One region of the Xylanivirga thermophila genome, then DNA from elsewhere that is predicted to be linked to it. Evidence: a T-box and tRNA genes for the amino acid it is inferred to sense, from the RefSeq annotation. Region 1 holds a T-box; the other holds one or more tRNA genes.
The links. The T-box of region 1 lies ahead of pheS (phenylalanine--tRNA ligase subunit alpha). A T-box ahead of a tRNA ligase gene usually reads a tRNA of that ligase, here a tRNA-Phe.
Positions count from the first base shown of each region.

Region 2: it encodes a tRNA-Phe, which carries the amino acid that the T-box ahead of pheS (phenylalanine--tRNA ligase subunit alpha) is inferred to sense. The anticodon was not compared.

Region 1 covers NZ_RXHQ01000006.1:195-16,933, forward strand. The annotation lists gene EJN67_RS04650 (cellulase family glycosylhydrolase) at 1-1,458, shown strand, start outside; ribosomal protein L20 leader region at 1,703-1,816, shown strand; gene infC (translation initiation factor IF-3) at 1,831-2,349, shown strand; gene rpmI (50S ribosomal protein L35) at 2,371-2,568, shown strand; gene rplT (50S ribosomal protein L20) at 2,598-2,957, shown strand; gene EJN67_RS04670 (TrkH family potassium uptake protein) at 3,178-4,533, shown strand; gene EJN67_RS04675 (potassium channel family protein) at 4,552-5,223, shown strand; gene EJN67_RS04680 (TrmH family RNA methyltransferase) at 5,249-6,049, shown strand; T-box leader at 6,101-6,335, shown strand; gene pheS (phenylalanine--tRNA ligase subunit alpha) at 6,389-7,408, shown strand; gene pheT (phenylalanine--tRNA ligase subunit beta) at 7,424-9,817, shown strand; gene EJN67_RS04695 (cell division protein ZapA) at 9,902-10,243, shown strand; gene EJN67_RS04700 (DUF4127 family protein) at 10,391-11,926, shown strand; gene EJN67_RS04705 (endonuclease MutS2) at 12,063-14,438, shown strand; gene EJN67_RS04710 (hypothetical protein) at 14,468-14,920, shown strand; gene EJN67_RS04715 (methyl-accepting chemotaxis protein) at 14,922-16,739, opposite strand, start outside.
Region 2 covers NZ_RXHQ01000034.1:5,478-22,216, forward strand. The annotation lists gene ytfJ (GerW family sporulation protein) at 1-267, shown strand, start outside; gene EJN67_RS11900 (pseudouridine synthase) at 531-1,256, shown strand; gene EJN67_RS11905 (hypothetical protein) at 1,256-1,741, shown strand; gene EJN67_RS11910 (acyl-CoA carboxylase subunit beta) at 1,911-3,461, shown strand; gene EJN67_RS11915 (OadG family protein) at 3,490-3,864, shown strand; gene EJN67_RS11920 (biotin/lipoyl-containing protein) at 3,902-4,294, shown strand; gene EJN67_RS11925 (sodium ion-translocating decarboxylase subunit beta) at 4,324-5,466, shown strand; gene EJN67_RS11930 (oxaloacetate decarboxylase subunit alpha) at 5,493-6,890, shown strand; gene EJN67_RS11935 (hypothetical protein) at 6,945-7,586, opposite strand; gene EJN67_RS11940 (MurR/RpiR family transcriptional regulator) at 7,823-8,689, shown strand; gene EJN67_RS11945 (histidine phosphatase family protein) at 8,705-9,313, shown strand; gene EJN67_RS11950 (HutP family protein) at 9,423-9,836, shown strand; partial or broken gene aroH (chorismate mutase) at 9,850-10,188, shown strand; gene cmk ((d)CMP kinase) at 10,270-10,878, shown strand; gene EJN67_RS11960 (lysophospholipid acyltransferase family protein) at 10,889-11,467, shown strand; gene EJN67_RS11965 (bifunctional 4-hydroxy-3-methylbut-2-enyl diphosphate reductase/30S ribosomal protein S1) at 11,551-13,551, shown strand; gene EJN67_RS11970 (CheR family methyltransferase) at 13,738-14,520, shown strand; tRNA gene EJN67_RS11975 (tRNA-Leu) at 14,565-14,651, opposite strand; tRNA gene EJN67_RS11980 (tRNA-Tyr) at 14,664-14,748, opposite strand; tRNA gene EJN67_RS11985 (tRNA-Phe) at 14,782-14,857, opposite strand; tRNA gene EJN67_RS11990 (tRNA-Asp) at 14,863-14,939, opposite strand; tRNA gene EJN67_RS11995 (tRNA-Ile) at 14,950-15,026, opposite strand; tRNA gene EJN67_RS12000 (tRNA-Glu) at 15,035-15,109, opposite strand; tRNA gene EJN67_RS12005 (tRNA-Pro) at 15,117-15,193, opposite strand; gene EJN67_RS12010 (anti-sigma factor antagonist) at 15,379-16,080, shown strand; gene EJN67_RS12015 (ATP-binding protein) at 16,070-16,498, shown strand; gene EJN67_RS12020 (sigma-70 family RNA polymerase sigma factor) at 16,491-16,739, shown strand, end outside.

The sequences.
Region 1 (16,739 bases):
CGACAAGTCATATTAAAGGGCATAAATATGGTATCTAAGGATAGAAACAAAGGATATATAGGAACGTGGGATGATGAAGATTTTAATAAGTTAAAATCATGGGGCGTGAATGTAATAAGGCTAGGTATCATATGGGATGGTTTAGAACCACAGCCAGGAGTGTATAATGATGAGTATCTTGATAGAATGGATAGGATCATAGAGCTTGCTTATAGGAATGATATATGGGTAATATTGGATATGCATCAGGATCTATACAGCTATGTATACGGTGCCGATGGTGCTCCCGCCTGGGCCTGCCTTGATGATGGCTTGCTCCATATAGCTCATGAAGGGACATGGAGCGATGCCTATTTCACTAGCCCGGCAATCCAAAGGGCATTTGATAACTTCTGGGACAATATAAAGGTGGATGACCTGGGATTGCAGGATCACTATGCTGCAGCATGGCAACATGTAGCCATGCACTATGCTAATAACGATGCTGTAATAGGATATGATATAATGAATGAGCCATTTATGGGAAGCAGTATAAAGTCTCTCAAGGAGCCTATATATGATGAAATAAAAAGAATATTGGCAGAAAAGGTACCAAATGATATAGCTTCAGAACTTCTTTCCCTAGGAGATATAGACATTGTATTAACTTCCCTTGAAGGGCGTCAAAAGATCATAAGTTTTTTATCGGATATCAATATTTTCTCTTCTTTAATAGACAGTATGGAATATGAAAGTCAGCGGTTTGAGCGTGAGTATTTAATGCCGTTTTACGACAAAGTAGCGAAGTACATAAGAAAAGTGGACAATAACAGTATATTATTTTTGGAGACCAATATAACATCAAATGCTGGAGTACGTTCAGGTATAGAGCCTATATATTTACCAAATGGCAAGATAGATGATAGGGTAGCATATGCACCTCATGGATATGATATTATAACTGATACTTCATTTTTAAATCTTTCAAGCAATCAACGCATAAATCTTATTTTATCCAGACATTTCGAAAAAGCAAAAGAACTTTCCATGCCTATTATAGTAGGCGAATGGGGTGCTTTTTATGATAATGATGGGGCAGAGGATATGGCAGTATTCATCTCCCGCCTCTTTGATAAACATCTCTGCAGCCATACATACTGGTCTTATACCGACAGCCATAATTTAGAACAGAGGGGATTTTTCAAAGCATTAAATACTGCCTATCCCATGTATACATCAGGGACTATAAAGTCCTATAGCTATAATGTATATAAAAAAGAGTTTAATTTTACATGGCAGGAACATGGCGATATAGATATGCCTACTGTAATATATATGCCTGGCATAATAAATTTGCATGATATAGAGCTTGAACCTAAACTACATGAGTTTTCTTTAAAGATGATAAATGATAAAGATGGATATATAATAATTCCACCTGTAGGGCGGGAGTGTGTAAGATCTTTTAGAAGCCTATAGATATTTAAAAAATTTTGATTTTTATTATATATTAATAGGAGATGATATTTATGGAAATAAGGATACAAGTAGGGCCAATATTGTATTCATATTGTCAGACGATCAAGGGGCATATGGGGGATAGCGTAAGACCCCAAAAGGGATTTTCCCAGGAGTAACTGCGATTTGTAATGTGGTTTAGAGATTTAACTATAAAAATAAAAAAATATTTGACAACTTATCTTTGGTGTGTTAATATAAATAACGAGTAAAGTAGAAGTCCCCACTTCTCACCTTTCAGCATGGCTAGAAAGGTTAATAAGTTTTTTAGTATTGTATAAAAAGTGGGTAGATATTCTACCCACTTTTTTTGTTAAATTATTTCGGAGGTGGATTGGTATAAATAATAAAGAACTCTTAATCAACGAGCAAATTAGGGACAGAGAGGTTAGGGTTATCGACGTTAATGGGGAACAGCTGGGTGTGATGCCTACTAAAAAAGCATTGGGTATTGCAGAAGACAAAGGACTTGATTTGGTAAAGATTGCACCACAGGCAAAACCGCCGGTGTGCAAGATAATGGACTACGGTAAATACAGATTCGATATGCTAAAGAAGGAAAAGGAAGCACGCAAAAAGCAGAAGGTAATAAACGTTAAGGAAGTAAGATTATCAGCAACTATTGAAGAACATGATCTAGCTGTGAAGGCCAAAAATGCCGATAAATTCTTAAAATCAGGGGATAAAGTAAAGGTTTCCATTCGATTCAGAGGAAGGGAAATGGCTCATACTGAGGTTGGTTATGAAGTTATGGAAAGATTCAACTCCATGCTTTCGAGTGAAGTTAATATAGACTCTAAGCCCAAATTGGAAGGCAGGAGCATGAGTATGGTTTTAACACCAAAAGAATAAGCAAACGGGAGGAGGATTCACATGCCTAAAATGAAGACAAAACGAGGCGCCGCTAAGAGGTTTAGTCTTACCAAGTCTGGTAAGGTTAAAAGGGGCAAGGCCTATAGAAGTCATATTTTAACTAAAAAGTCTACCAAGAGAAAGAGAAATTTGAGGAAGACTGGATATGTTAATGCAGCTGAAGCGAAAAATATTAAGCAATTGATTCCATATAAGTAACATGATTATCATATAGAGGAGGTGCTATTATGGCAAGAGTTAAAGGTGCTGTTAATGCTAGGAAAAAACATAAAAAAGTATTAAAATTAGCTAAGGGCTACTATGGCGCTAAAAGCAAGCAATATAAAGCTGCAAACGAAGCTGTCATGAAGTCTTTGGATTATGCATATACAGGAAGAAAATTAAAGAAAAGGGATTTTAGAAAGCTGTGGATCTCTCGTATAAATGCAGCTGCCAGAGCTAATGGCATGAGCTATAGCAGGTTTATAAATGGTCTAAAACTGGCAGGAGTACAGGTAGATCGTAAGATATTAGCTGATATGGCAGTAAATGATGCTGATGGTTTTGCAAATCTAGTTGACGTTGCAAAGCAGCAGCTGAATGCTTAACGAAAAAGAAAGACCTCGAAGAAGGGGTCTTTTTTTCATGGTAATAAGCAAGGTATATCTTTATCTAGCTTTTCAGAGATAGGACTTAATATTCTAATAAATATATGGATATAAGAATAAAATATAATAAAATACTCTAAACTGGCGTTTTAACTTTTTATTAAGGATGGTATAATAGATTATCGTTGATATGGATAATAATTTTCAAAGGAGATAGAAGATGTTCACAGATAAAATGGTCAAAAAACGTACCTGCCTATCTCCTACCCAGGTGCTTGCTATAGGTTTTGCTTCCATTATATTAATAGGGGGCATATTGCTTTCATTGCCTGTAGCTTCAGCCAATGGTCAGAGTATAGGCTTTATAAATTCATTGTTTGAAGCTACCTCTGCTGTATGCGTTACTGGGTTGGTAGTGGTGGATACGGGGACAGATCTTAGTCTTTTTGGACAGATAGTTATAATAACCCTTATTCAGATAGGTGGTTTAGGTTTTATGACTGCAGCCAGTTTGATTTTTTTGGCTTTGGGTAAGCGAATTACACTTAGGGAAAGGTTGGTTATGCAGGAAGCTTTAAATCAATTTAACCTAGAAGGTTTAGTAAGGCTTACCAAAAATGTAATAGGTGTTACTTTTATTATAGAAGGCATAGGGGCTCTTCTGTTGTCTACTAGATTTATACCATTATATGGGTTTAAAAAAGGGCTATACTATAGTATATTCCATGCTATTTCTGCATTTTGTAATGCGGGATTTGATCTTATTGGAAACTATAGAAACCTTACTGGGTTTGTAGATGATGTGGTAATAAATATGACTGTAATGGGACTTATAATACTTGGAGGACTTGGATTTTCTGTTATATTGGATATTTGGCATCATAGAAGATTTAAAAAATTATCCCTTCACAGCAAATTAGCCGTATTTATGACCGTTATGTTGATACTAATAGGTACAGCATTCTTTTTTATAGTGGAGTATAATAATCCATATACATTAGCTGACAAGCCTTTGCCTATAAAGATACTAGCATCGCTTTTTCAGTCGGTTACTCCACGTACAGCCGGATTTAATACTATAGACCAGGCGAATCTTAAGGATGCGTCGAAGTTTATGACTATTCTGCTTATGTTTATAGGTGCGTCACCTGCATCAACAGGTGGCGGCATAAAGACGGTAACTGCAAGTGTTATCTTCTTTTTAACGGTAAGCGTAGTTAGGGGTAGAGATGATATACAGGTATACGGCAAGCGGATTTCCCATTCCATTGCCCATAGAGCTATAACAATAACTCTAATAAGTCTCATGTTATTAATAGGAGTAAGCATGGTGCTGTCTTTAATAGAGCCGCAGCCATTTATAGATATATTGTTTGAAACTTCTTCTGCATTGGGTACAGTTGGGCTTGCGAGTTTTGATAATGGTTCAATGAGCACCATAAGTAAGATTTTTGTCATGCTTACTATGTTTGCAGGTCGTGTGGGACCTTTGACACTTACTTTGGCACTTGCAAAGCGCCAGAATCAAAGTGATAATTCTATAAGATATCCTGAAGGAAAAGTTATGGTGGGTTAGAGAAAGGGGCAATATATTATGAAACAATTTGCTATCATAGGTCTAGGGCGTTTTGGCTCTAGTATAGCTACTACATTGTATGCCATGGGCCATGATGTATTGGCAATAGATAAAGATGAAGAACAGATTCAAGATATATCCGATTATGTTACCCATGCTGTTCAGGCTGATGCAACCGATGAGAGTACCTTAAAGGCAGTTGGAATAAGGAATTTTGATGTGGCTGTTGTTACAGTTGGATCGGATATACAGTCAAGCGTTCTTATTACCCTTCTTTGCAAGGAATTAGGCGTCAAATATGTGCTGGCAAAGGCGCAAAATGAGCTTCATGCAAAGGTATTATATAAAATAGGTGCAGATAAAGTGGTGTTTCCAGAGCGTGATATGGGGATCAGGGTAGCACATAATCTAGTATCATCAAATATACTGGATTATATTGAACTGGATCCTAACTATAGCGTTGTAGAGATATCAGCCATACCATTGTGGGTTGGAAAAAGCCTTAGAGAGCTTGATTTGAGAGTACGTTATGGAGTAAATGTAATGGCTATAAAGCAACAAGATGGCAATATAAACATATCTCCAGGTGGAGATGATATGATATATGAAAGAGATATAGTGGTAGTTATAGGTACTAATGAGGATATAGATAAATTGGAGAAGAGGGCAGAAGATTCTGTGAAGAAATAAAAACTGAAAAGGTGGACGATAGAGTTTGGATAATGTTATTACCAGTCGCCAAAATAACCTAGTAAAGCATGTAAAGGCGTTAAGCACAAAAAAATATAGGGATCAGTGGAATGAGTTTTTTGTAGAAGGTATAAAAGGTATGGAAGAAGCTGTATCCAGGGGCGCTAAGGTTAAGTATATTCTGATACGGGAGGATTTTAATTGGGAGCATTCTTCCATATGTAAAATTGTTCAGGATAATAAAATTCCATGCTATAGAGTATCAAAAGGTGTTTTTGATTCAATGAGCGATACTAGAACTCCTCAAGGGATAACGGCTGTAATCGGCAAACCTGCATATGATATGGAACAGATATTAAACCGCCCTAGCTTTTTTCTTACAATATTGGATGGGGTACAGGATCCAGGGAATGTTGGGACTATAATAAGGACTATGGATGGGGCAGGGGGAGATGGAGTGGTACTGTTTCCAGGATGTGCCGATCCATATAACCCCAAGACAGTACGTTCTACTATGGGTTCCATATTTACAATGCCAATATTTTATGTAGAGGATAAACTAGCATTTTTGAACAAGCTCATAGGCGGGGAATGCCATGTGATGGTCAGCCATTTAGATGGTGAAAATCTGTTCAATTGGAAGGGTGGCTATGACAAGGTAGCATTGGTTATAGGAAATGAATCAAAGGGTGTTAGTGAGGCAATATGCACATTTGCTTCTTCTATGGTAAAGATCCCTATAATAGGAGATGCTGAATCCCTTAATGCATCTGTTGCAGCAGGTATATTGATTTATCATATTATTAATAAATGTCACTATATGTGAAAATTATAAACTTGAATACATTAAGGGCATATGCTATAATGTATGGAAATATATATTGCTATGAAGGAGAAGAGTATATTCCAAATTGGATGGACAGAGAGGGAGTGTCATCGGCTGAAAGCACTTCTGCAGACCTGGGGATAGAAGTTCGCTCTGGAGCTGCCGGTTGAAATAATAGTAGACCGTGCCGGTTTTATACCGTTATAATTATTGAGATCCTTGGTTGTATAGTCAGGGATAAATATGGGTGGTACCACGTAGGTTACAGGGGGCCTCCGTCCCATTTAGGGATGGGGCTTTTTTTAATGCAAAAAACAAAACGGAAAGGAGTTTTTTAGTATGAAGGATAAATTGGAAAAGATAAAGGAAGAAGCATTGGATGCTCTTAAGGACTTAAACAATCTTGAAAATTTGGAAGACTTTCGTTTAAAATATCTGGGTAAAAAAGGTGAATTGACAAAAATACTTAGGGGAATGAAGGATGTATCACCGGATGAGAGGCCGGAGATAGGACAGCTGGCTAACAAGATAAGGGGCTCTTTAGAGAAGCAATTAATAGAAAAGAAGGATGTGCTGCAGGATAAGGCATTGGAATATAAATTGTCTCAGGAATGGGTAGATGTTACCATGCCAGGCAGAAGACCGGCAAGGGGTAGTCTTCATCCCCTTACCATAGTACGAAACGAGATAATAGACATTTTCATGGGTATGGGATTTGATGTAGCCGATGGCCCTGAGGTGGAGCTTGACTACTATAATTTTGAAGCGCTCAATATACCTAAAAATCACCCGTCTAGAGATGTACAAGATACCTTCTATATAAATGATAATATACTTTTAAGAACCCATACATCACCGGTACAAATAAGGACTATGGAGCAGGAAAAGCCACCGATAAAGGTCATTATTCCAGGCAGAGTATACAGATCTGATGAGGTGGATGCTACCCATTCTCCAATATTCCATCAGATAGAAGGTCTTGTGATAGATAAAGATGTAACAATGGCCGATTTAAAGGGAGTTTTAGATACATTTGCAAAGAAGATGTTTGGTGAAGATACTAGGACTAAACTACGTCCCCATCACTTTCCATTTACAGAGCCTAGTGCAGAAGTGGATGTAAGCTGTGCCATATGCCATGGGGAAGGTTGTAGTGTGTGTTCACATACTGGATGGATAGAGATACTTGGTGGAGGGATGGTACATCCAAAGGTACTGCAAAATGGTGGTATAGATCCGGAAGAATATAGCGGATTTGCCTTTGGAATGGGATTGGATCGAATAACAAATATAAAATACGGAATAGACGATATAAGATTGCTCTTTGAAAATGATATAAGGTTTTTAAAACAATTTTAGAAGGGAGATATAAAGATGTTAGCACCGGTAAAATGGTTAAAAGAATACGTTAATATAAATGTATCTACAGAGGAGCTTGCCGATAGTATGACCTTGACAGGATCCAATGTGGAAACTATAACAAGATTAGCTGAGGATATATCTGGGGTAGTGGTCGGCAAAATACTATCCATAGAGAAGCATCCAAATGCGGATAAACTGGTGATATGCCAAGTAGATGTAGGAGACGAGGTAGTTCAAATAGTTACAGGGGCATCTAATATAAAGGAAGGGCAATTGGTACCTGTAGCATTACATGGTTCTATACTTCCAGGAGGTATAAAGATAAAAAGAAGCAAATTAAGGGGAATAGAATCCCATGGTATGATGTGTTCGGGGGATGAGTTGAATCTTAAAAAAGCTGATTATCCTACTGCTGAGGAATATGGAATAATGATTCTGCAGGAAGATTATTCTCTGGGGATGGATATAAAGGATGCATTGGATTTAGGTGGAGATGTTATAGATTTTGAGATTACACCAAACAGGCCTGATTGTCTAAGTATAGTGGGGCTTGCTAGAGAGGCTGCAGTTACCCTAGATACAAAATTTATCCATCCCGCCATAAGAGAACCACAAGGGGTGGATGATATAAACCGCTATGCCAAAGTAAAGGTTATGGATGGAGAATTATGTCCAAGGTATTGTGCAAAGGTGGTAAAGGATATAAAGGTTGGACCTTCACCACAATGGATGCGCCGTAGACTAGCTGCTGCAGGGGTAAGACCTATCAACAATATAGTTGATATAACGAACTATGTTATGTTAGAGCTTGGTCAGCCCATGCATGCCTTTGATCTAGAAAAGTTAGAGGAAAAAACTGTGGTAGTAAGGCGTGCAAGACCAGATGAACGTATAACTACGTTAGATGGTATGGATAGAAAACTGGATGTTGATATGTTGGTTATAGCCGATGCTAAAAAACCTGTAGCAGTTGCAGGTGTAATGGGCGGCATGAATTCTGAAATTACACAACATACGAAGGATATACTCCTTGAGAGTGCTGTATTTGAAGGCGGGAGTGTAAGAAAGACTGCTAAGGCTTTGGGTCTTAGGAGTGAGGCATCCACTAGATTTGAAAAAGGGCTCGATATACACAATGCATTTTATGCAATACAAAGAGCTGCACAGCTTATAGATGAATTAGGTGCCGGTACAATAGTTGAAGGTACCATAGATATGTGTAGTGGTACTTTGGATGAGCGTATAATAAGGGTCAAATGGCAAAAGATAAATAGACTTTTGGGCATTGATTTGCCCTGTGAGGAGATATGCGATATATTGACTAGACTAGACTTCAAGGTGACCAGACAGGATGAATATATAAAGGTATTGATACCATCATACAGGCAGGATGTAGAAGGTGTAGCAGATTTGGCAGAGGAAGTAGCCCGTATATATGGATACAATAATATACCTATTACCTTACTTGAGCACACCCCTTCAAGGGCTGCAAAGACTGACAAACATAAGCTTACGGATTTAGCCAAGGAAGTGCTAGTAGGTGAGGGGCTTTATGAGGTGGTTACCTATTCATTTACAAGTCCTAAGGTATACTCTGCAATAGGTTTTGATGATCCTATAAATATGCCATTAGCTGTTAAGATATCCAATCCATTAGGAGAGGATCAGAGTATAATGAGGACCACTTTAATATCTAACATATTGGAGATATTATCTAGAAATAGCAATAGAAGTGTTGAAAGATGCAAAATATTTGAAATAAATCGTATATTTCTTCCAAAATGGTTGCCGCTTGAGGAGTTGCCTGTCGAAAAAGATATGCTATGCATAGGAGAATATGGAGAATGTATCGATTTCTATGACTTAAAGGGGCAGATAGAAGTACTTTTAGAAGAGTTTGGCGTATTGGAAGATGCGGAGTTTGTACCATACAGCCATCCTACATTTCATCCAGGGCGTACAGCCTTCTTGAAAGTCTCAGGTAAGGATATAGGGGTGTTTGGCGAAGTTCATCCCAAAGTTTTAACAAATTATCAATTGGATATACCGGTGTTCTTAGCCGAATTGGATTTTGATATGTTAGTGGATCTTGCTAATATGGACAAGAAGTATAAACAATTGCCCAAGCATCCTGCAGTAATAAGGGATCTAGCCATACTGGTGGATAAAAAGGTTTTAAATGGGCAGATTGAAGGCATTATTAGAAAATATGGTGGTAATATTTTAGAAGATGTAAAATTATTTGACATATATGAAGGAAACCAGGTACCGGAAGGCTTTAAGAGCATGGCGTATTCACTCACTTATAGATCAAAAGATCGTACGCTTAAGGATGAAGAGGTAAATAAGGTACAGGAAAAGATAATACAAAAACTAGGCGAAGAAATAAATGCCACTTTAAGATAGTATAGATGTTTTTTCGACAAATATCTTGTATAAATATGGTAGATGATATATAATATAAAGTACAAACGGTATGGGGGTGTAAATGTGGATAAAGTAACCAAAACTGTTGTAAATATAGGTGGCCGGGAATATACCATGAGGGGTTTTGAATCTGAAGAATATATACACAATGTAGCAATTTATGTGGATAAAAAAATGGAAGAGATTGAAGAACGGCAGCTTGGCTTGAGTACATCCATGCTATATGTATTAACTGCGGTAAATTTAGCCGACGAGGTATTAAAGCTTAAGGGTCAGGTAGCCAAGCTACAGAATCAGGTAAATAATTTAGAACAACAGTTGGCTGAAAGCTCGAAAAAAGACGAGGCTACAAAAAGAAACAACACCCCTATCATATATGATGTAGCACGTAGAGCACGGAAGTAAAAGGGCAGTTCATTATGAACTGCCCTTTTTTTACTTCTACGGGGGGAATAGCAAATAGGGTTAAAAACATAGCAAAATAGAGCATTGTTGCATGAAGTTACAGATGTTAATATATAGATAAATAAACATGCAATAGAGGTGAATTTGATGAAGATAATGTATATACCACTTGATGAACGACCATGCAACTACCAATATCCATCTATGATTGCCGGTTTAAAGGATGATATTGAACTTATAATTCCCCCATTGGATTTGTTGGGAAAGAAAAAGGAAGAGGCAGATACTGATAGATTATGGAATTGGATGAAGGACAATATAGTTAATTGTAATGCAATTGTTCTATCCATTGAGATGTTTGTATATGGTGGACTTGTGCCTTCACGGATACATCACATGTCCATAGATGAATGTTTAGAAAGACTTCAAAGGATAAAACTAATAAAGGAAATCAACCCAGGGATTAAAATATATGCTTCTAATTTAATAATGCGCACACCTTCATATAATAGTAGTGATGAGGAGCCCGATTATTATGGGGATTATGGTAAAGATATCTTTACATTTGGACATCTTACGGACAAAGAAAAGAGGGGAATAATTACTCCTGAAGAAATTAAACAAATAGAGGCATTAAAAAATCAGATACCTTCTGAGTATCTAAATGATTATATAGAGAGAAGAAAGATAAATTTAGCTATAAATCAAGCGGCAATTATACTAGTAAAGGATGGCTTTATACATTTTCTCTCCATTCCACAGGATGATTGCTCGGAATTTGGTTTTACTCCAATGGATCATACTGTGGTTGAGCGAAGAATCTCTAATTGGAGGTTGAATTTTAAGATATACAATTATCCCGGTGCTGATGAGGTAGGCTGTACACTCCTTTCTAGGGCATATAATGAATACTATTTTAGACGTCCCAAGGTTTACACAGTGTACAGCTCTGTATACGGTCCCTTTATAGTACCACATCTTGAAGATCGACCAATAGGTGAGAGTGTAAAGGCCCATATAACAGCGGCTGGTGGCTGGATAGCTGATTCTCCCGATGAAAGTGACTTTATACTTTTAATTAATACGCCCGGTAAGGAGATGCAGGCATCTATTTATCAGAAAGAAAAGGATATAACATATTCAAGCTATAGGAACCTTAGGGAATTTGCGGAAAATATCAAAAAGTATATAATTCAAGGTAAAAAATGTGTAGTAGCAGATGTAGCTTTTATAAATGGTGGGGATACAGAGCTTGTATACATGATGGATGACCTTAATATAATGGATCATTTATATGGATATGCCGGATGGAATACAGTCTGTAATACCATGGGTACTGCCATAGCTACCGGTCTTATCGGCTATGATTCCAACAATGATAATGAGCGTATCTACAATCTTGCCTTTAGATTTATGGAAGATTGGTGCTATCAAAGTATTGTAAGGCAGGATGTTACCTTAAATGAGATACAGAATATAAATGGTGGCTCTACAAGTCTAGGAGATAATGAAAATAAGATCACAGCTGTCATAAAAGACAGATTAAATAGGCATTGGAGTGAACATATAAAGAATAGCTTTAAGGATTTTGATATAGTAGTGGATAAGGTATATGCGCCATGGCATAGAATGTTTGAAATAGGTATGGATATGTATGTACAACCTAAAAAATACTGGTTTTAAAGTATTTATATTCATCTATATCTTCCTTGCTATTTTAAAACCATGGTTTTAAATTGAATCAATAAAAGACTGGAAAGTCATGTATTAATATTATAAAATGTAGATAAATATATTTTAACTTTTGCAGGAGGATAGAATGGATGATAGAAGTATCAGGATATTGGAATACCACAAGATAGTGAAAAAGGTATCAGAATTTGCAGTATCTGAAATTGGAAAAGAAATAGTGGAGACATTAAAACCCTATGATGATAGGCAAAATATATATATGGCCCTTAGGGAAACTTCTCAGGCTGAGTCTATACTTGCCAGCTTAGGAGGTGATCCCGTAGGTGGTTTTAATGATATTACGGGTGTTTTGAAGCGAGCCTCTCTAGGATCCATGTTATCGCCTGCTGAATTTTTACGCATAGCAGACGTGTTAAAATGTGCCCATAGGACTAAGAGGTATATAAATGAATATCCTGGAGTAGAAGATATATCGATAATAAGGGATTTGTCAGAGAAATTATATCCACAGAAAGAACTGTGTGAAGAAATATTAAAATGCATAGAAGATGAGGATAATGTATCAGATTATGCAAGTTCTGAGCTTGCCAGTATTAGAAGGCGCATAAGACATGCCCATGATAAGGTTAGGGATAGACTAAATGATATAATACGTTCGCCAAAATATCAGAAATATTTGCAGGATCCCATAGTTACAATAAGGGGTGACAGATATGTAGTGCCTGTTAAACAGGAACATAAGGGTAATATTAAAGGAATTGTCCATGATCAATCATCGAGTGGTGCAACTCTTTTTATAGAGCCTATGGCAGTAGTGGAGGCAAATAATGAGATAAGGGAATTGATGCTTAAGGAGAAGCAGGAGATAGAGCGTATATTGTTAGACCTTACGGAAAAGGTGCAATATGTACATTCGGATATAAAGCATACTATGGATGTATTGGCAAGGTTGGATTTTATATTTGCCAAGGCTAAATACAGTTTATCCATAAGGGGTGTATGTCCTAAATTAGTAGACGGACAAAAACTAAAGATAGTAAATGGTCGTCATCCTCTAATAGATAAGGAAACCGTCGTGCCTATAAACGTGCATATTGGTTATGACTTTGATGTATTAGTGGTTACAGGGCCAAATACAGGTGGTAAAACGGTGACGCTAAAGACAATAGGTCTTTTTGTACTTATGGCCCAATCAGGGCTACACCTGCCGGCAGATGAGGGAACTCAGATAGGCATATTTGATAATATATTTGCAGATATAGGGGATGAACAAAGTATAGAGCAGAACCTTAGTACTTTTTCATCCCATATGACGAATATAGTAAGCATTATAGAGAATATAACCGATAGATCGCTGGTGCTCTTTGATGAGCTGGGTGCTGGCACCGATCCTACTGAGGGTGCAGCACTTGCAATGAGTATTCTTGATTACCTATGTAAAAGACATATAAAAACGGCTGCCACTACCCATTATAGCGAGATAAAGATATTTGCCCTAACTACACAGGGTATGGAGAATGCATCTATGGAATTTGATGTATCCACCCTTCAGCCTACCTATAGGCTCCTTTTAGGAGTACCGGGGAAGAGCAATGCGTTTGAGATATCAAAACGCTTAGGACTGCCTGATTTTTTAATCGATGGGGCTAGAGAGTTTTTAACTAGCGAAGATATAAGGTTTGAGGATGTATTAAGCACCATAGAGCATAATCGCGTGCAGTCGGAAAAGCAGTTGGAAGAGATTAAAGAAAAACAGCAGAGTGTGGATAGTATGCGAGCTGAACTTGAATCAAGGCTTGCTGAAATAGACAGACAGAAAAGGGAAATAATGAAGAAGTCGTATGCAGAGGCTAATGATATAATAAAACGTGCTAAGGTAGAGGCTGATGCTGCTATAAAGAGGATACAAAAGCTAGCAAGTGAAGAGGATGTAGCAAGGCGAAATCGCGAGATGGAAGAGACTAGGCGAAGCTTAAAACATAATATGAATTCTATGGAAGAAAGGCTTGATAATATATCAGCCAAACGGAAAAATAGCCTAGCCAAACCTCCTAAAGATCTAAAATTGGGTCAAACCGTGTATATTATAAATCTAGATCAAAAAGGTCAAGTGCTTACCCTTCCGGATAATAATGGACAACTAGATGTTCAAGTAGGTATTATGAAGATAAATGTCCATATTTCCAATTTGAGAGAAACTAAAGAAGAGAATCAAAGACAAGCATCTTCTTATAAAAGGCCATCTATTAAGGATAAGCATATCTCTCAGGAGATAGATTTGAGAGGATATACAGCAGAAGAAGCGATTATGGAAGTGGATAGATACTTAGATGATGCATTTTTAGCAGGGTTGGGAGAGGTAAGCATTATACACGGGAAAGGCACCGGAGTATTGAGAACTAGTATACAGCAGCATTTAAAATCCAACCCCTATGTATCATCATTTCGTCTAGGTAAATATGGGGAAGGCGAAACGGGAGTGACTATAGTCAAACTTAAATAATAAGCAACAAGGATGAAGGGGGTATGTTTATGGCTTTTTTTACCAAATATTTTCCTAAAAGCGATAACCAAATAAGGGCGGGAGTGGGATTGGCCATTTTAAATGCCGTATTTTTGGCTATAGGTGGTGGCATAGTATATACATTGTTAAAACTTGCAAGCTATATACGTTCAATAGGTGTACTAATCCCTCTACCTGTATGGCTTATACTATTTTTCATAGGTATTCCTTATTTCACATTTTCGTTTGAATATGGGAAGGCCTATTCGAAAAATGTTAAGAATGATTATATATGGCGGGGATTAGTAGTTGCTATTATAGGCAATATACCATCTTTTGCATTACTATATATAATAAAAAGCGCTGGAGGGTCAATTGCCGCCAGCGCTGAAATGTACAATATAATAAACAATATACTGGAGATGCTTGTTGCAGTTCTTCCTATTATGACATTTCTAGGTACAATGGATAGAAAATCCTAACTCATACTTTAAACTTATCTATGGATTTTACCAACGAATCGGCTGCTTGATTTAGCTCCTGTGCAAAGGATGCTAGTTCTTCCATACCGGCTAATTGTTCTTCAGTAGAGGCAGTGACCTCCTCTGCCGATGCAGCTGACTCCTGTGTTACAGCCGATATATTATGCATATACGATACAACCACATCTTTGCTATCCTGCATTTTTCCTATGCTTGTAGTAACATCTTCTAGTTTTTTCGTCAATGTTTCCATAGAATCGGCGATGTCGTTAAAGCTTGATATTGTATAATCTACTGCCTGGTTTTGAGATGCCAATATATTGTCTGCATTATGGGCCTGTTTAACTGTAGTAGACATCTGATTTTGTATGGCCTTTATTATTTCAGAAATCTCCTTTGTAGCTCCCCTAGATTGCTCAGCGAGTTTTTTTACTTCGGTAGCTACTACTGCAAATCCTTTACCCATTTCACCGGCTCTGGCAGCTTCTATGGCTGCATTTAATGCTAATAGGTTTGTTTGATCAGCTATGCCATCTATTACCTTTATTATTTTACCGATGGATTTTGATTGTGCATCTAGGGTCTTTATGTCATCTATCACGGATTTTGCAATAACGGTAGTCTGGTTGGCCTTTTCCTTAAGATCCTGTACAGTTTCTATGCCTTGTGCAGTTAAATCCTTTGATGACAAAGATACCTCATGTATTACATTTGTATTCTTAGATAGATTATTTATCTCTTCTGCTAGGTTCTCTATTTGGTTTACACTTTGTTGCACTTCTGCCGCTTGCTCAGATGCACCTTTTGCAATTTCCTGTATGGCACGGGAGATTTCATTAGCCGATGCAGTAGCCTGTTGGGCAGTAGCTGCCACAGTACCTGATGAATCGGTGACCTGTTTTGAGATGCCAGCAGACTTGGATATAAGATCCCTCATACTAGTCATCATTGCGGCTATGCTACTAGTTAATGTACCAAGTTCATCCTTTCTTTTTGAATATGGTATATTGGTGAGATCACCAGAAGCAGCGGCGTCAGCAGCTGATACCATATTGTTTATATCTTTACCCATGCTATTTGCTAGTGCAAATCCTATCAATAGCGCTACTGCTACCGCAAATAAAACTAAAAGGGATGTAACCTTTTTTATGTCATTTATAGCTGAAAACAATTCCTTTTCAGGAAGCAGATCTATAAGGGTAAATCCAGTTTCACCTATCTTAGAGTAGACCATTAGATAATTTTTCTTGTTATAGTTGACTGTATTATGGTCATTTTCCTTTTCACTCTTTGCTATTTCTTGTACAAATGGAAGCTTTGAAAAAGCAGAGCTATAATCTTCTTCTACTTCTTTTTGCTCTTCCGACTTTTTATCCTTTGATTTATCATCTTTTTTATCTAACGATTTTTCGTTTTTCTCTGAACTTTTTCCATCCTGTTTTTTTACATTTATATCTTCAGGTGTCAGGTCTATTCCGTCAGGGCTGAGCATATGAATTTCTCCGCCCTTCATGGTGTTCATATTGGATAGAGATTCACGTATGGGTTTTTGTTTTACGTCTATTATAAGAAGTCCTAAGTCCTTATTGGTAGACATACTCTTTAGCATCCTAATACCGGAAAGGGAATAGGGCTGGGAAAAACCTGATATGGTATCGTCCAGTTCCTTGTGCTTGCCGATCCATACAGTTTGTCTTCCTTTTTCTTGAGCCATTTTAGTCCAATTTGTATCCTTAAAATCATCGTATTTTAGGCTACCGGAGGATACACCTGCAGAAATACTCTGTACATTTGGATCAGCAGGTAAAAGTACGATGCG
Region 2 (16,739 bases), on a different contig from region 1:
ATGCAGGATAAAAATGCAAATATAACGCAACAGGAAGCTAATAAACTTCCATTTGCTGGCGGGAGCGGTGCGGGAATTTCTTTAAATCCCATAGCTTTTTTAGTAGTAGGGCAGGAAAAAATAAAACTCTTACCAGTTAATTTCACCACACCTATAGACAGGGTTGTTGAGTTGATACCCCAGTTAGTGGAAGAAATACGAGGCAAGAAAAAACAAGGTAATGAATCACAAAATATAAATAACACTCAACAGCCTGCAAATCAATAAAATATACTCCATCGTAAAAGCGGCTGATGCCGCTTTATTTCTATTTAAACAAAACTATCTAAATGCTTTTTATGGCATTTAGATAGTTTTGTTTAAATCACTAATTTACAAAAAACAAGCTATTAATGATCAATTTTTAATTATAATATGTGAAATTCACGAATTTTACACTGGTTTATATATTATTAATGTTGTATACTATCAATGGTTATGTAGAAAATATGTATTGCTTAAGCGTTTATATGATAAAGTGAGGGAAATAAATGAGACTGCAAAAATATATGGCTTATTGCGGTGTAGCATCCAGAAGAAAATGTGAAGAAATAATATCAGAAGGCAGAGTATCAATAAATGGTCATAAGGTAATGGATATGGGAATAAAAATTAACCCTGATTGTGACGTAGTATCAGTCGATGGGCGAGTCTTAGAATTAAACAAAAGACCAAGTATATATATAATGATAAACAAACCTCGTGGGTACATAACATCATCTAATGATCAATTCGGCCGTTCCACCGTATTGGATCTAATCCCAGATATGAAAGCTAGATTATACCCTGTTGGTAGATTAGATTATGACAGTGAAGGACTATTATTACTTACAAATGACGGATCTCTAACCTATAAATTGACCCACCCTAAATATCATGTTGAAAAGGAATATTATGTTGAAGTAATTGGTTTTCCAAATGAAGAACATATAGAAAAATTAAGAAATGGCCTAGATATAGGAGGATATAAGACTCGATCTGCTAAAGTATATGCTGGGAACAAAACAAAAAATGGCATGAGCTACAGAATAGTTATTAAAGAAGGAAAGAACAGACAAGTAAGGCGGATGTTCGAAGCTATAGGTTATCATGTGATTTTGCTTAGACGAGAGAGAATGGGTTTATTAAGTTTAGGCGATTTAAAACCTGGAAATTGGAGATATTTATCCAATAGAGAAATATCTCTATTAAAGCAATCTGTAAAGGAGGGATACTAATGATTAAATTTAGGAAAATGATTCCAGATGATTTAGATGTTATATATAAAGATGAACAGCTTAGAGCACTTATAACTTTTTCGTCCAAAGGAACAAAATTTGGTGTTGTTATAGATGATGATGGTTATATATTAGGTGGAGCGACAGGGTATACAGATGGTGAAGCTGCAATGATAGAAAATTTAATTGTAAAAAGCAGTCCATCAGAAGTTATGTTAATAGATGGTCTTATTAGGTCTGTTATATATATTTTGAGTTTACAGGAAATCAAGGCAATATTTATAAATGGTAAGTATAATAGTGAAACATATAAAAGAGTAGGTTTTAATTGGTTAAATAATTACCCTGTTCCCAGAAAATATCATATAAAGAAAATGATACTACAAGATACTGCTGAAGAGGGTATGTGGATAGATGTACAGATGTTTTTTGATAATAATGCCTGTTGCCATTCAAATAGTCAAACAATAGCTAAAAATTCATAATACTAGATATATAAAAATTTATGGTATAAAATTTCTAAAAAAATCGCATTTTTTTTAAATGTTTGCAGGAAAAAAGAGTTTCATATAGAATATAAGAATATGGGCAAAAATTGTTTTATTTTTAACAAAGCAATCTATAAATTAAATATATAGTTGTGGAGGGTTTTGAATGAGTGTAGAAAAAAGAATTAGCCAAATGAAACAGCAACGGCTGGCCATCCAACAGGGTGGTGGTACAGAAAAAATCGAAAAACAGCATAAAAATGGCAAACTTACTGCTAGAGAAAGAATTGAGCTGTTAGTCGATGAAGGAAGTTTTATAGAGATGGATGCTTATATTAAGCATCGGTCAGTAGAATTTGATATGGATAAAGTTGATGCCCCTGGAGATGGGGTAGTTACTGGCCATGCTACTATAGATGGTAGACCAGTATATCTATATGCCCAAGATTTTACCGTTATGGGTGGTTCTTTAGGCGAAATGCATGCACAAAAGATAACCAAGGTAATGGATGAAGCCATGAAGATGGGTTGTCCTATTATAGGCATCAACGATTCTGGTGGTGCAAGAATACAGGAAGGTATTGATGCATTAAAGGGATATGGAGATATATTTTTCCGAAATACTATGGCTTCTGGAGTTATACCTCAGATTTCCATCATATTGGGACCTTGTGCAGGAGGAGCTGTATACTCACCTGCGCTAACTGATTTTATATTTATGGTGGATGGAATAAGTAAAATGTTTATAACTGGTCCACAGGTAGTACAAGCTGTTACAGGAGAAGACGTAACTGCAGATGAGCTTGGAGGAGCAAAAGCCCACAATGAAACCAGTGGAGTGGCTCATTTCATAAATAGCAGTGAAAAAGAATGCTTTGAAAATGTACGCAAACTTTTAGGTTTTCTTCCTGAAAACAATTTGGAGGATGCTCCAACTCTAAATTGTAAAGATGATCTGAATCGTACGATTCCAGAGCTTAATAAAATAATTCCTGAAAACCCCAATAAATCTTATAATGTAAAAGATGTAATAAAGGGCATAATAGATAATGGAGATTTTTTGGAAATACAACCATTATATGCACAAAATATAATAGTAGGTTTTGCCAGATTAAATGGCCGTTCCGTAGGCATTGTGGCAAATCAACCAAACGCATTAGCGGGCTGCCTTGATATAAATGCATCTGATAAGGCAGCCAGATTTGTGCGTTTTTGTGATGCTTTTAACATACCTATTGTAACATTTACCGATGTTCCAGGATATTTGCCAGGAGTATCCCAAGAACATGATGGAATTATAAGACATGGTGCTAAACTTCTGTATGCATATTCAGAAGCAACTGTTCCAAAGATTAATGTAATCCTTAGAAAAGCATATGGTGGAGCCTATATTGCAATGTGCAGCAAACATTTAGGTGCCGACAGGGTATTTGCATGGCCAACTGCTGAAATTGCTGTTATGGGCCCAGATGGAGCTGCAAATATCATCTTTAAAAAGGATATACAAAATTCTACTGATCCTATTTCTACCAGAGAACAAAAGATTGAGGAATATAGGGATAGGTTTGCAAATCCATATGTAGCAGCAGCTAGAGGGTATATTGACGATGTTATAGAACCTCAGGCTAGCAGACCTTGTATCATTGGTGCTTTAGAAATGTTGATAAGCAAGAGAGAAAATAGACCATCTAAAAAACATGGTAATGTTCCTGTATAAAATGAAGTATTTAGAGAGGTGAAGTATTATGGGAGCCGGAAGTGCCGTCTCTGAAAGCTTAAAAGTTATGTTATTAGGCCTAGGTACTGTCTTTGTGGGCTTGATATTATTGATATTTGTCATTGAATTGTTGCACTGGTTAGTAAACGGTAGCAATAAAAAAGAAAAAAAGGTTGATGTTCAGCACGTTGATGAACAGGCTAAACTGGCAGCTGACAATAATTATGAACAAGAAGGTAATGAAAATGAGGAGGAACTGGTTGCCGTTATAAGCGCTGCAATTGCGGCCATGCTAGAAACTTCAACCTGTGATTTTGTAGTTAAATCTATAAAAAGAGTACCTGCTGCTACTCCTAGATGGAATCAAGTAAGCAGACAAGAACAAGTAAGAACAAGGCTATAATTTTTAGATGTTAAATAATTTTTAAGGAGGAATAAAAATGAGAAAATTTGTTGTAACTGTGAACGGAACATCATATGAAGTAGAGGTAGAAGAACAAGGAGAAGGAAACGCTCCTCAGTCGGCTGCAGCAGTATCCGAGCCTGTAAAGACTGAATCAGCTGCACCTCAATCAGCAGCTCCTAAAAGCAAACCTGCTGCAAAGAGTGCACCTGCAGGTTCAATAACTATTTCAGCTCCAATGCCTGGAACCATATTAGATATAAATGTACAAGTAGGGGATAACATTACAAAAGGGCAAGTACTATGCATACTTGAAGCAATGAAGATGGAAAATGAAATTATGGCTCCCCAGGACGGTAAAGTAGTTTCAGTAAATGTTTCTAAAGGAGCTTCTGTAAATGCAGGGGATGTACTTTTTGCTCTACAATAATATATGGCAAGGATTGGAGAGAGGATAAAATGAACAAATCATTTGGGGAAATATTGATAGACTTTCTTAAAACTACTGGATTTGCGAATGTAACTTGGCAGCAGTTAGTTATGATAGGAATAGCCTGTTTTCTCTTATATTTGGCTATTAAAAAGGAATACGAACCTCTTTTGCTCTTACCCATATCGTTTGGAATGCTTTTGGCAAACTTACCATTAGCAGGACTTATGGCTGAGCCAAAAGATGGACAGGTTGGAGGATTATTATATTATCTTTACCAGGGCGTAAAAAAAGGTATATATCCGCCTGTAATATTCTTAGGTGTAGGCGCAATGACCGATTTTGGCCCATTACTTGCAAATCCCAAGAGCTTACTTTTAGGGGCAGCAGCCCAGTTTGGAATTTTTATTGCATTCTTACTGGCATTACTACTTGGATTTGATGAACGGGCAGCTGCATCCATAGGTATTATCGGTGGAGCTGATGGACCTACTGCTATATTGGTTACAAGTCAATTAAAGCCAGAATTACTAGGACCTATTGCAGTAGCAGCATATTCATATATGGCGTTGGTCCCTATTATTCAACCACCTATAATGAAGGTATTTACAACCAAGGAAGAGCGTTCCATAGTTATGGAGCAGCTACGTCCGGTAACTAAAACAGAGAAAATTCTATTTCCTATAGCAGTAACTATAGTAGGAACTATGATAGTACCTTCTGCTGCACCCCTTTTAGGCACACTTATGTTAGGTAATTTGTTTAGAGAGAGCTTAGTAGTTGACAGATTGAGCAAAACTGCTCAAAATGAGCTTGTTAATATTGTAACAATATTTTTAGGCCTCACAGTAGGCGCTACTGCTAGTGCAGAAGCATTCCTTACTCCTGATACCCTAAAGATAATATGCTTAGGTCTCCTTGCATTTGCCGGAGGAACAACAGGCGGTGTATTATTAGGAAAACTCATGTGTAAATTATCAGGTGGCAAGGTAAATCCCCTTATAGGCTCAGCAGGTGTTTCAGCTGTACCTATGGCAGCAAGGGTATCACAGGTAGTAGCCCAGGAAGAAAACCCTGGAAACTTTTTGCTTATGCATGCCATGGGCCCAAACGTTGCAGGGGTTATAGGATCGGCTATTGCCGCAGGGGTATTTTTGTCGATGTTTTCATAAATTTTATAAATTAGGAGGATTCCATTATGGCAAATGTACAAATAACAGAAACAGTGCTAAGGGATGCACATCAATCCCTTATTGCTACTCGTATGACAACGGAAGAAATGTTGCCTGTTATTGAATTATTAGATCAGGTAGGATATTTTTCCTTAGAGGCATGGGGCGGAGCAACTTTTGATTCATGTCTTAGATTCCTTAATGAGGATCCATGGGAAAGACTGCGTAAAATTAGAAAAGCTGCAAAGAAGACAAAACTTCAGATGCTGTTAAGAGGGCAGAATATCCTAGGATATAAACATTACTCAGATGATGTAGTGAGGGATTTTGTTAAGAAATCTATAGACAATGGTATAGACATAATAAGAATTTTTGATGCATTAAATGATGTACGTAACTTAGAATGTGCTATGGATGCTACAGTAAAGGCAGGAGGCCATGCACAAGCTACTGTTGTTTATACCATAAGCCCCATCCATAACACAGAGCATTATATAAAAACTGCAAAAACCTTGGAAGGCATGGGAGCTAGTTCAATATGTCTAAAGGATATGGCAGGGCTTTTAACGCCGTATGATGCATATAACCTCATTAGAGAACTTAAAAAGGCAGTTAAGATTCCAATACAGCTTCACTCCCATTATACCAGTGGTTTGGCTTCTATGACCTATTTGAAGGCAATAGAGGCGGGAGTAGATATAGTTGATTGTGCCATATCACCTATGGCCATGGGAACATCTCAGCCTCCAACAGAACCAATGGTAGCCACTTTGAAGGGTACTAAATATGACACCAAATACGATATGGATCTATTAAGTCAAATAGCCGATTATTTTAGACCGTTAAGAGAAAAATATATCTCTTCTGGTCAATTAAATCCTAAAGTATTAACTGTAGATGTTAATACACTCAAATATCAAGTACCTGGTGGCATGTTATCCAATCTAGTTTCTCAGCTAAAACAGCAAAACAAGCTAGATAAATATGAGGAAGTACTAAAAGAGGTGCCAAGGGTAAGAAAGGATTTAGGTTATCCGCCTTTAGTTACTCCTACAAGCCAGATAGTAGGAACACAGGCAGTGTTAAATGTAATTATGGGTGAAAGATATAAAATGGTTACAAAAGAGGTAAAAGCTTATGTAAGAGGTGAGTATGGCAGACCTCCGGCAGAAATAAGTCCAGAATTCAGAAAACAAATAATTGGAAATGAAGAACCGATAACTTGTAGACCTGCAGATCTATTAAAGCCTGAACTGGATAAATATAGAAACGAAATAAAAGAGTATATGGAACAAGAAGAAGATGTATTGTCCTATGCATTATTTCCTCAAGTTGCTACTAACTTCTTTAAATATCGACAAGCGCAAAAATATAAAATAGATAGCACATTACTGGATGAAAAGGATATGGTTCATCCAGTATAAAGATATTAAAATAATAGTCCTGGAGGGTATAAACGGACAATCCCTCCAGGACTATTATTTACAATTATAATGCAGATATATGACGTTTGGACAATTGCTAACATATTCAATAACTTTAACTTTACTGTACTTATCAATATGTTTTCCGCATTTTAAACAATTATAGGTATTATTATATAAAATATCGCTGTAAGTCTTCACATCCAAATGTCCATATTTCTGCCAGCTTTTCCATCCCGTCTTACATAATTTTTTCCTTTCTTCATAATCAGCATATACCCATCTGAGTATTCTATGAAAGTGAAAAGGGTATTTAGTATATTTTATATAATGAACAGGTAGTCCTAAATCTATAGCATATTCTTGAAATGCATTTTCCACTTTAGTTTGAAGTGGATCATCTATCTTAGTACTTGTTATATTATAACCTCTATCCATAAGTTTTTTTCTCACTGTATCAAACATATATCCCCTACATATTTTAATTTCCTCTTGGGTATTCACTTTCAAGTTATCCAGCAGTTCAAATACTATTTCTTCACATTTATTAAGATAGCATTTTGCTTCAAAGGCGTCCTTACGATAATATTCTATGGGTATAATATCGTAATAAAATTCCAAAGTTTCGACTCTTATAGCAGCTATGCATGTCCCACCAATTAAACTTCCACTACCTGCATCATCTATCTGTATCATTTTTCAGTTCCTCCTTCGTATATACTTCAAATAGTATTTGTATAATTGCACTTTATTATATGTTTAAATAGTAGCTTTATCAAAGATATAATCTTATTAGAGAAAATAGTTTTACAGAATGACGCGGAATTAAATGATACTTGCACATTGGATTTTTTATGATAAAATAAAAACGTATAGCGAATGCTTTATTTTTGCTATTCTTAGATAAAATTTTAAAAAGGTAGGGATTACCAATGGAACAAAAGCAGGATTTAATTCATAGAATAAATGCAAATTATAAGAAAATGAGTAAAGGTCAAAAGCTTATAGCGGAATATATCCTAAATAATTATGATAAAGCAGCATTTATGACAGCAGCCAAACTCGGAAAAAAAGTAGGTGTTAGCGAATCAACAGTAGTAAGATTTGCCAATGTTCTTAATTATGAAGGATATCCTCAGCTTCAAAAAGCATTACAGGAACTTATAAGAAACAAACTGACTACTGTCCAACGCATAGAAATGACATCGGAACTAGATAGATCTATGGTACTTAAAAATGTATTAAAGGCTGATATAAACAATTTAAAACTTACAATTGAAGAAATTGATAATCAAGTATTTGATATTGTAGTACAAAGGATGCTCAAAGCAGACAATATATATATATTAGGTCTTAGAAGTTCAGCACCTCTGGCACAATTTATGGGTTATTATTTAGGGTTTGTATTTTCAAATGTGCGTATTGTAACTTCTGGTGTTAATGATGTTTTTGAACAGATAATGCATATTTCAAAAGATGATTTACTTATAGGCATAAGTTTTCCACGATATGCGGGACGTACTATAGAAGCCATGGCATTTGCAAAGGATAAAGGCGCTCAGATAGTAGCCCTTACCGATAGCTTTTTATCACCTCTTACATCATATGCTGATTATACTCTACTAGCCAGAAGTGATATGGCGTCATTTGTAGATTCCCTTGTAGCCCCTTTAAGCTTAATAAATTCACTTATCGTTGCTGCAGGATTAGCAAAAAAAACGGATGTCTCAAAAGAGTTTTCTCAACTAGAAAAAATTTGGGACGAATACAAAGTCTATGTAAGTAAAGATAAAGAATGAAAGGTTTTATGATATATGTATATATATATAGTTAGACATGGAGAAACGGAATGGAATATAGCCCATAGGACTCAAGGCAGCCATAATATTGAATTGACTGATAGGGGTAGAGAGCAGGCAAAAAAATTAGGAGCTAAACTGAAAAATAAAAATATAAAAAAGATATATACAAGTGATTTAAAAAGAGCATATGAAACAGCATGTATCATTGGGAATTATATAGGAGTCGTTCCAACCCCAATACCTCTACTTAGAGAAGTATCGTTTGGCGAATGGGAAGGGTTAACCCCGCAAGAAATAGAATGTCATTTTAATGGGCAATTGGATAGGTGGTATAAAGATCATTGCTTTGCTCCTCCTAATGGTGAAAGCATAGATGATGTTAAAAATAGGGTGTTGACATTTATAGATACCATAAGTAATGATATACAAACAGAAAAAGATGATATATTGTTAGTGTCCCATGGAATGACAAATAGGATATTGATTACACAAATAATGGATATACCTGTTGAATATATGCGTCTTTTAAGACAAGATAATACAGCACTCTCTAAAATACGTATTTTAGAGAACAATAAAGCTATTGATCTATTAAATGATACCTGTCATTTAGATATGTAAATAAATATGCTATATTTATGTATGAAGCCCTAAAAAGACCTTGTACTATTATTGTGTGTGAATTATAATGGAGATATAAATAATTTAATTTTAAGGAGGAAAATAATAAGTGGAACCTCTAGGTAGCAGAGATGTAGCAAAAGCGGCTATTCAAATGAGTTTAACTAAAAATAGGGAAGAAGAACGATTATTAAAAGAACAATTTTTAAATGAAGGAATACATGCAGCTGCTGTGGATTATGGTGGTGAATTTATATCATCGGTAACAAAAATTATAGAACGATGTGTAGTAGCATCAAAACGGGAAGGGGTCATAAGAGATTCACATAATGAAGAAGGTGCTGTTGCTGGAGCTGCAAGGGAAGCTATTTCTCAAATTATGCCTAAGGCTATAGGATTAAACGTTGGTGGTAAAATAGGCATTGCAAGATATAATGAGCATATAAGTGTTGTTATATTCTTTGGCATAGGCCTTTTACATCTTAATGAAGTAGCAATAGGACTAGGTCATAGGGCTGTATAAAGGAGATTGTTTTATGTATATTCAAGCTATTAGAGGCGCTATAACTGTAGACAGAGATTTACCAGATGAGATCTTTTTTAAGACTAAGCAGCTTTTATCAGAAATAATACAAAAAAACGGTATTTCTGTTGGGCAAATAATAAGTATTGTGTTTACTGCTACCAATGATATTAAATCTGCTTATCCAGCAAAGGCAGCTAGAGATTTAGGGATGAAGTCTATCCCCCTTATTTGTTGTCAAGAGATGGAGGTAATAGATAGCTTACCCAAATGTATCCGAGTACTTATGCATGTTGAAGTACCTGAGAAAATTAAAATTTATCATGTATATAAAGAAGGAGCTATACTACTAAGACCGGACCTTGTACGACCAGAAAAATTAACCATAGCTATAGATGGTCCAGCTGGCGCTGGAAAAAGTACTATAGCAAAAATGGTTGCAAAACGCCTTGATTTGTTGTATCTGGATACAGGAGCTATGTATAGAGCCATAGGCCTTAAAATGATAAATAAAGGTATAAATATGCAACATCATAGGGAAGAAGTTATATCTGAATTGAACACTACTAATATAGATGTATCGTATGATAATGGACAACAGATAGTATTTTTAGATGGCAATGATGTTACAAATCTTATAAGAACACCTCAAGTTTCCAGATATGCATCTGATGTGGCTGTGATCCCTGAGGTAAGATTAAAATTAGTCGAAATACAACGCAATATAGCAGATAAAAATTCTGTGGTAATAGATGGCAGGGATATAGGGACTTTTGTAATCCCGAATGCGGATAAAAAGTTTTTCCTTACTGCATCCCTAGAAGAACGTGCCAAAAGGCGTTGGCGGGAGCTTAATAATAATGGATATGATATAAAGCTAGAGGATATAATATTGGACATTAAAAATAGAGATGAATGTGATAGCAGAAGGACATTTGCTCCTTTAAAAATGGCCGACGATGCAATACTTATAGATACCACCGATAAATCTATAAATCAGGTAATAAATGAAATATTAAATCATATTTTTGTTGATAGTTAGGGGTGATTTAGTGTTTTACAGAATTGCTAAGGCTATAATGACCATTGTAGTGTATTTTTTGTTTGCTCCCCGTGTTATAGATAAGGAAAGTTTTCCTTCAACGGGGGGTGCCATCGTATATTCAAATCATACCTCTAATTTTGATCCCGTTATCTTAGGAATTGTCTTACCAAGACCCATTTCTTTTATGGCAAAAGCAGAATTATTTCAAAATCCCATAATAAGTTGGGTGTTAAAGGGATTGGGAGCATTTCCAATAAAAAGAGGACAAGCAGATATTGCGTCTATAAAAAAATCATTACAAATATTGAGAAACCAGCAGATTCTAGGCATTTTTCCTGAAGGAACTAGAAATAAATCAGGAAGCGAATTAGGAACATTTGCTAACGGTATCGCATCCATTGCCCATAAAGCCAAAGTACCTGTTGTTCCTGTTGCCATAAAAGGAGGCTATAAGCCTTTTAAGCGTATTACAGTAACAATTGGACAACCTATATATTTTGATGAATTCCAGCATCAAAAGAGCAGTAAAGAACTTTTGGATAATATGTCTTCACAAATGGAAAATGCTTTAAAAGAAATGCTATAATTTTGTGTTAAAAAGCAGGAAATATGGCGTTTTATATAGAATTCTATCAAGTAGAGTAATTTTATTATAGGGAGGATAAGTATTTGCAAATAATTTTAGCAACCAATGCAGGCTTTTGTTTTGGTGTCAAGCGTGCTGTACAATCTGTTTATGAACATCTCAATCCAAGCAAAACGATATATACATTGGGACCGATAATACATAATCCTCAGGTAGTATCAGATCTTGAACAAAAAGGTGTTATTGTAGAAGAGTGCCTTGACAATATTGAAGATGGTACAGTTATTATTAGATCCCATGGTATAGGAAAACTTGCATATGATGAGCTTAGGAATAAGGAAGTAGAAATAATAGATGCCACATGCCCGTTTGTCAAGCGTATACATCAAATAGTAGAAGAACACTATACAGAAGGTTATGATATCATTATAATCGGTGAACGGGAGCATCCAGAAGTTAAGGGTATTAATGGCTGGTGTAATGGAGCAGCATATATTCTAAACAGTTATGATGATGTGGATAGACTTTCTCACATTGATAAAGCATGTGTTGTGGCTCAAACCACTATCACACATGAAAAATGGAATAATATCTTGTCCAGACTTAAACATATAGTATCTGATTTAAAAGTATTTGATACTATATGTCATACAACTTTCAAACGTCAAAATGAAACAAAAGAATTAGCAAAAAAAGTTGACGTCATGTTAGTTATAGGAGGACATAATAGTTCAAATACGAAAAAACTATATTCTATTTGCAAAAATTATTGTAAGAAAACCTTTGCTATAGAAACGGCAGAGGAAATAAATAACAAACTTATTAGGTCGGGGGATGTAATAGGCATTACGGCAGGTGCCTCTACTCCTGACTGGATTATCAAGGAGGTAATTGACAAGATGGACCAAATTAACAATCAAAATTCACAAGAAAATACAGTTTCCATGGAGGACTTTGAAAAGACTATGGTATCATTAAGAAATGGTCAAATAGTTAAAGGAGTAGTTTTATCCGTTAACCCTCAAGAAGCCATAGTAAATATTGGATATAAGGCAGATGGTATTATATCTGCTGACGAAGTATTCCTGGAACAGAATCAAACTTTAGAAGATATCATAAAAGTAGGTCAGGAGATAGAAGTAGAGGTAATAAAGATAAACGATGGAGAAGGCAATGTATTGCTTTCTTGCAAGTCTATCCAACAACAAAAAGTGTGGAATGATATACAAAAAGGTTATGAAGCGGGAGTTGAATTTCGAGGCAAATGTACTCAGGCAGTAAAGGGTGGTGTTATTGCTAGTATTAATGGCATTAGAACATTTGTACCCGCTTCCCAATTATCTACAAAATACGTAGAAGATCTGAACACTTTTGTTGGAAAAGAATTAAGACTTAAAATAATAGAACTGGACAAACGACGCAATAGATTGGTAGCCTCACAAAGAATTATCTTAGAGGATGAAGAAGAAGCAAAACGTCAGGCTGTTTGGAATTCACTAAAAGAAGGTGAAAAAATAACCGGTACTGTTAAAAGCATAACCGACTTTGGGGTATTTGTTGATATAGGCGGGATTGATGGTCTTATTCATATCTCTGATCTTTCATGGGGACATGTAAAACATCCCAGTGAAGTACTCAGTGAAAATCAACAGGTAGAGGTTATAGTGTTGTCTTTTGATAAGGAAAAAGGTAGAATTTCCTTGGGTTATAAGCAGACATTGCCACAACCTTGGGAAAATGCAGATAATAAATACCCTGTAGGATCTATAGTAGAAGGAAAGGTAGTAAGAATTACTTCATTTGGTGCTTTTGTTGAATTAGAACCTGGCGTAGATGGTCTTGTTCATATATCACAAATATCCAACAAGCGAATTAATAAGGTAGAAGACGCATTAAAAGTAGGCGATATAATAAATGCAAAAGTATTAGATGTAAAGCCTGAAGATCATAAATTAAGTCTAAGTATAAAAGAAGCAAAAGGGGATAACAATATACAACCTTCAAAACACGATGATAACAGCTCTTCAAAATATAAAAAAGAAGAAATGAAAGTTTCATTAGGAGAATTCTTCCCAGAGCATTAAGAAAAAGGTTGTGGTTTTTTTATTATATGTATAAAAAAACATAAAATAGCCCACAATAATAACGACCTCACAAAATACATTGAGACCCCCTTTACATTAAGTCGTGATTAAGTTCACGGCTTTTTTTTATCTAAAAAATATGTTAAACTAATAAGATATCATAGTATATGTGAGGAGAATATATAAATGCAGTGGTCATATTTAGATTTTATTCAATCAATATTTAAGCTAACTACTATAGATTTATCTAGCTATAAAGAACGCCAAATGAAAAGACGTATTGATGCACTTATTGCTAGATCAGAATACAAAAATTACCATGCTTATTTTAAAGCTTTAGTGGCGAACAAGGAATTGCGCGATGAATTTATGAGTTATATCACCATCAATGTATCAGAATTCTATAGAAATCCTAAACAGTGGGAAGCTTTAGAGAAAGATATTCTACCTAATCTCTTGCAGAAACATGATGAACTCAAAATTTGGAGTGCTGCCTGTTCTACAGGCGAGGAACCTTATTCACTTGCAATGCTTCTTAGTAGATTTATACCTTTGAATCAGATAAAAATTATTGCAACCGATATAGATGCATCAATCCTCCAAAAAGCCAAAGAAGGTTCATATATTGAAAAGAATTTACAAAACTTACCCAAAGAGCTTATTGTCAAATACTTTCATAAACAAGGAGCAGAATATTACATAGATGATAGTATAAAAACATGTGTAGACTTTAGACAACATGATCTTTTAAAGGATGAATACCCAAAAAATTGTCATTTGATAGTCTGTCGCAATGTACTTATATACTTTACAGAAGAAGCAAAATCTAAGATCTATAATAAATTTTATAAATCTCTCCATCCTGAAGGAATATTATTCGTAGGAAGTACGGAACAGATAATATTACCTCAACGTTATAATTTTGTACCTGTGCAATCTTTTTTTTATAAAAAAGCATATGAAATATGAGTAATCCAATAAAAAGGTTTGACTTATAAGTCAAACCTTTTTATTGGTGCGAAAGGGGGGAGTCGAACCCCCATGGTATTGCTACCACTAGAACCTGAATCTAGCGCGTCTGCCAATTCCACCACTTTCGCATGATATAAAATTGGTGGAGGAGGATGGATTCGAACCATCGAAGGCTGCGCCAACAGATTTACAGTCTGCCCCCTTTGGCCGCTCGGGAACTCCTCCATATATAATAATTCATATATAAAAACAAAAAAATGGTGCCTCGGGGCGGAATCGAACCACCGACACGCGGATTTTCAGTCCACTGCTCTACCGACTGAGCTACCGAGGCAAAACTGGCGACCCGGAAGGGGATCGAACCCTCGACCTCTAGCGTGACAGGCTAGCGTTCTAACCAGCTGAACTACCGGGCCAAATAAAAAATGGTGGGCCTTCAGGGACTCGAACCCCGGACCAACCGGTTATGAGCCGGTTGCTCTAACCAACTGAGCTAAAGGCCCTAAAAAAATGGTGACCCCTAGGGGATTCGAACCCCTGATACCGCCGTGAAAGGGCGATGTCTTAACCACTTGACCAAGGGGTCACACTAATGGTCGGGGTGGAGGGACTCGAACCCCCGGCCCCATGCTCCCAAAGCACGTGCGCTACCAAACTGCGCTACACCCCGACGACCAACCTGAATTGTTCAGGCGACGATGTTTAATATACATCATTTTTTTGAAACTGTCAAGTCTATTTTGAAATTTTTTTTATAAAAACCGTTTTTGGTGCATAATAGTCAAAAAATATTGGAAAACTATTATGACACTACAATATATTGGAATATATATACAATATAAAGGAGCAGATAACATGAAAGATCTAAAGCATTATACAATAAGTCAATTTTCTCAAATCATCGGCTACAAACCATATGTTATTAGATTTTATGAAAAAGAATTTGAAATAAAGATTCCACGTACTAAGTCAAATCATAGATATTTTACTCAAAGGGAAATTGATATATTTATGTATATTAAAAACTTACAAGATCAAGGATTTTCAAATGCACAAATAAAAATTATACTTAAAGCACCATATATGTCTGCACAAATAGCTAGTAGTATATTGGATGTGGCAGCTACTAAACAGATATGCTCAAATTTAGATAATGTACAAAATCCATTGTTCTATTCGACTAAATTTGATATAATAAGGCTTATACAATTTATACAAAACTATTGTATAAAGGGAGTGACAAATATGGATATACAAAAAAAATATGATGAAATAAACGGTATATGGGAAGTCTGTCTAACTGGAGAGATTGACATATATAATGCACCGCAACTAAAAGAGTCTTTAATTTCTATGCTCAATCAAAAAAATGCTAGTATAGTATTAGATTGTGAAAAACTTAGATACATAGATAGTACTGGATTAGGCGTCCTTATAAGCATACTTAAAAGAGTCAAGGATTTTGGGGGAGATATTCGTATAAAAAATTTAAAACCCTATATAGCTAAAATTTTTACTATAACAGGTTTGGACAAGATTTTTGCCATTGAAGAATGAGGTGATGATGGTGGATAGTATATTATTAAACATCCCTGCAAAACCTGAATATGTAATGGTGGTTCGTTTAACCACATCAGCAGTTGCATGTAGGGCAGGTTTAAGGGTAGATGAAATAGAAGATTTAAAAGTTGCAGTAGCTGAATCGTGCAATATCCTTATGAATCAAACTAAAAATATAAAACAGCTTAATGTCAATTTTAATACTACTGGAGAAGGGCTTAAAATAGAAATCGGCATAGAAAAGGATTTAGATGACATTGTTGGTAATGATTATAATAACTATGATGAGCAAAACGAGCTGGGAATCTATATAATAACATCACTTATAACTGATGTTAATTTTCATCAAAAAGGAGATATTATTTATTCCATCTCCATGTATAAAAAAAGTGGGGGTCAAACATGTGATGATTGATGGGAATGAAGCAAAAAAACTGCAAAACAGACAGGAAGATGAATTGTTGCAGAAATATTGTGAAACTCGAGATATAAACTTAAGAAATGAACTTATAAAAAAATATCTTTATATAGCTGAGATTGTAGCAAAAAAATTTTCAAATAGAGGAGTAGAATACGATGATCTTTTTCAAGTGGCTTCTTTAGCATTGATAAAAGCATTAGAGCGTTATGACATAAATAGGGGATATAAATTTTCT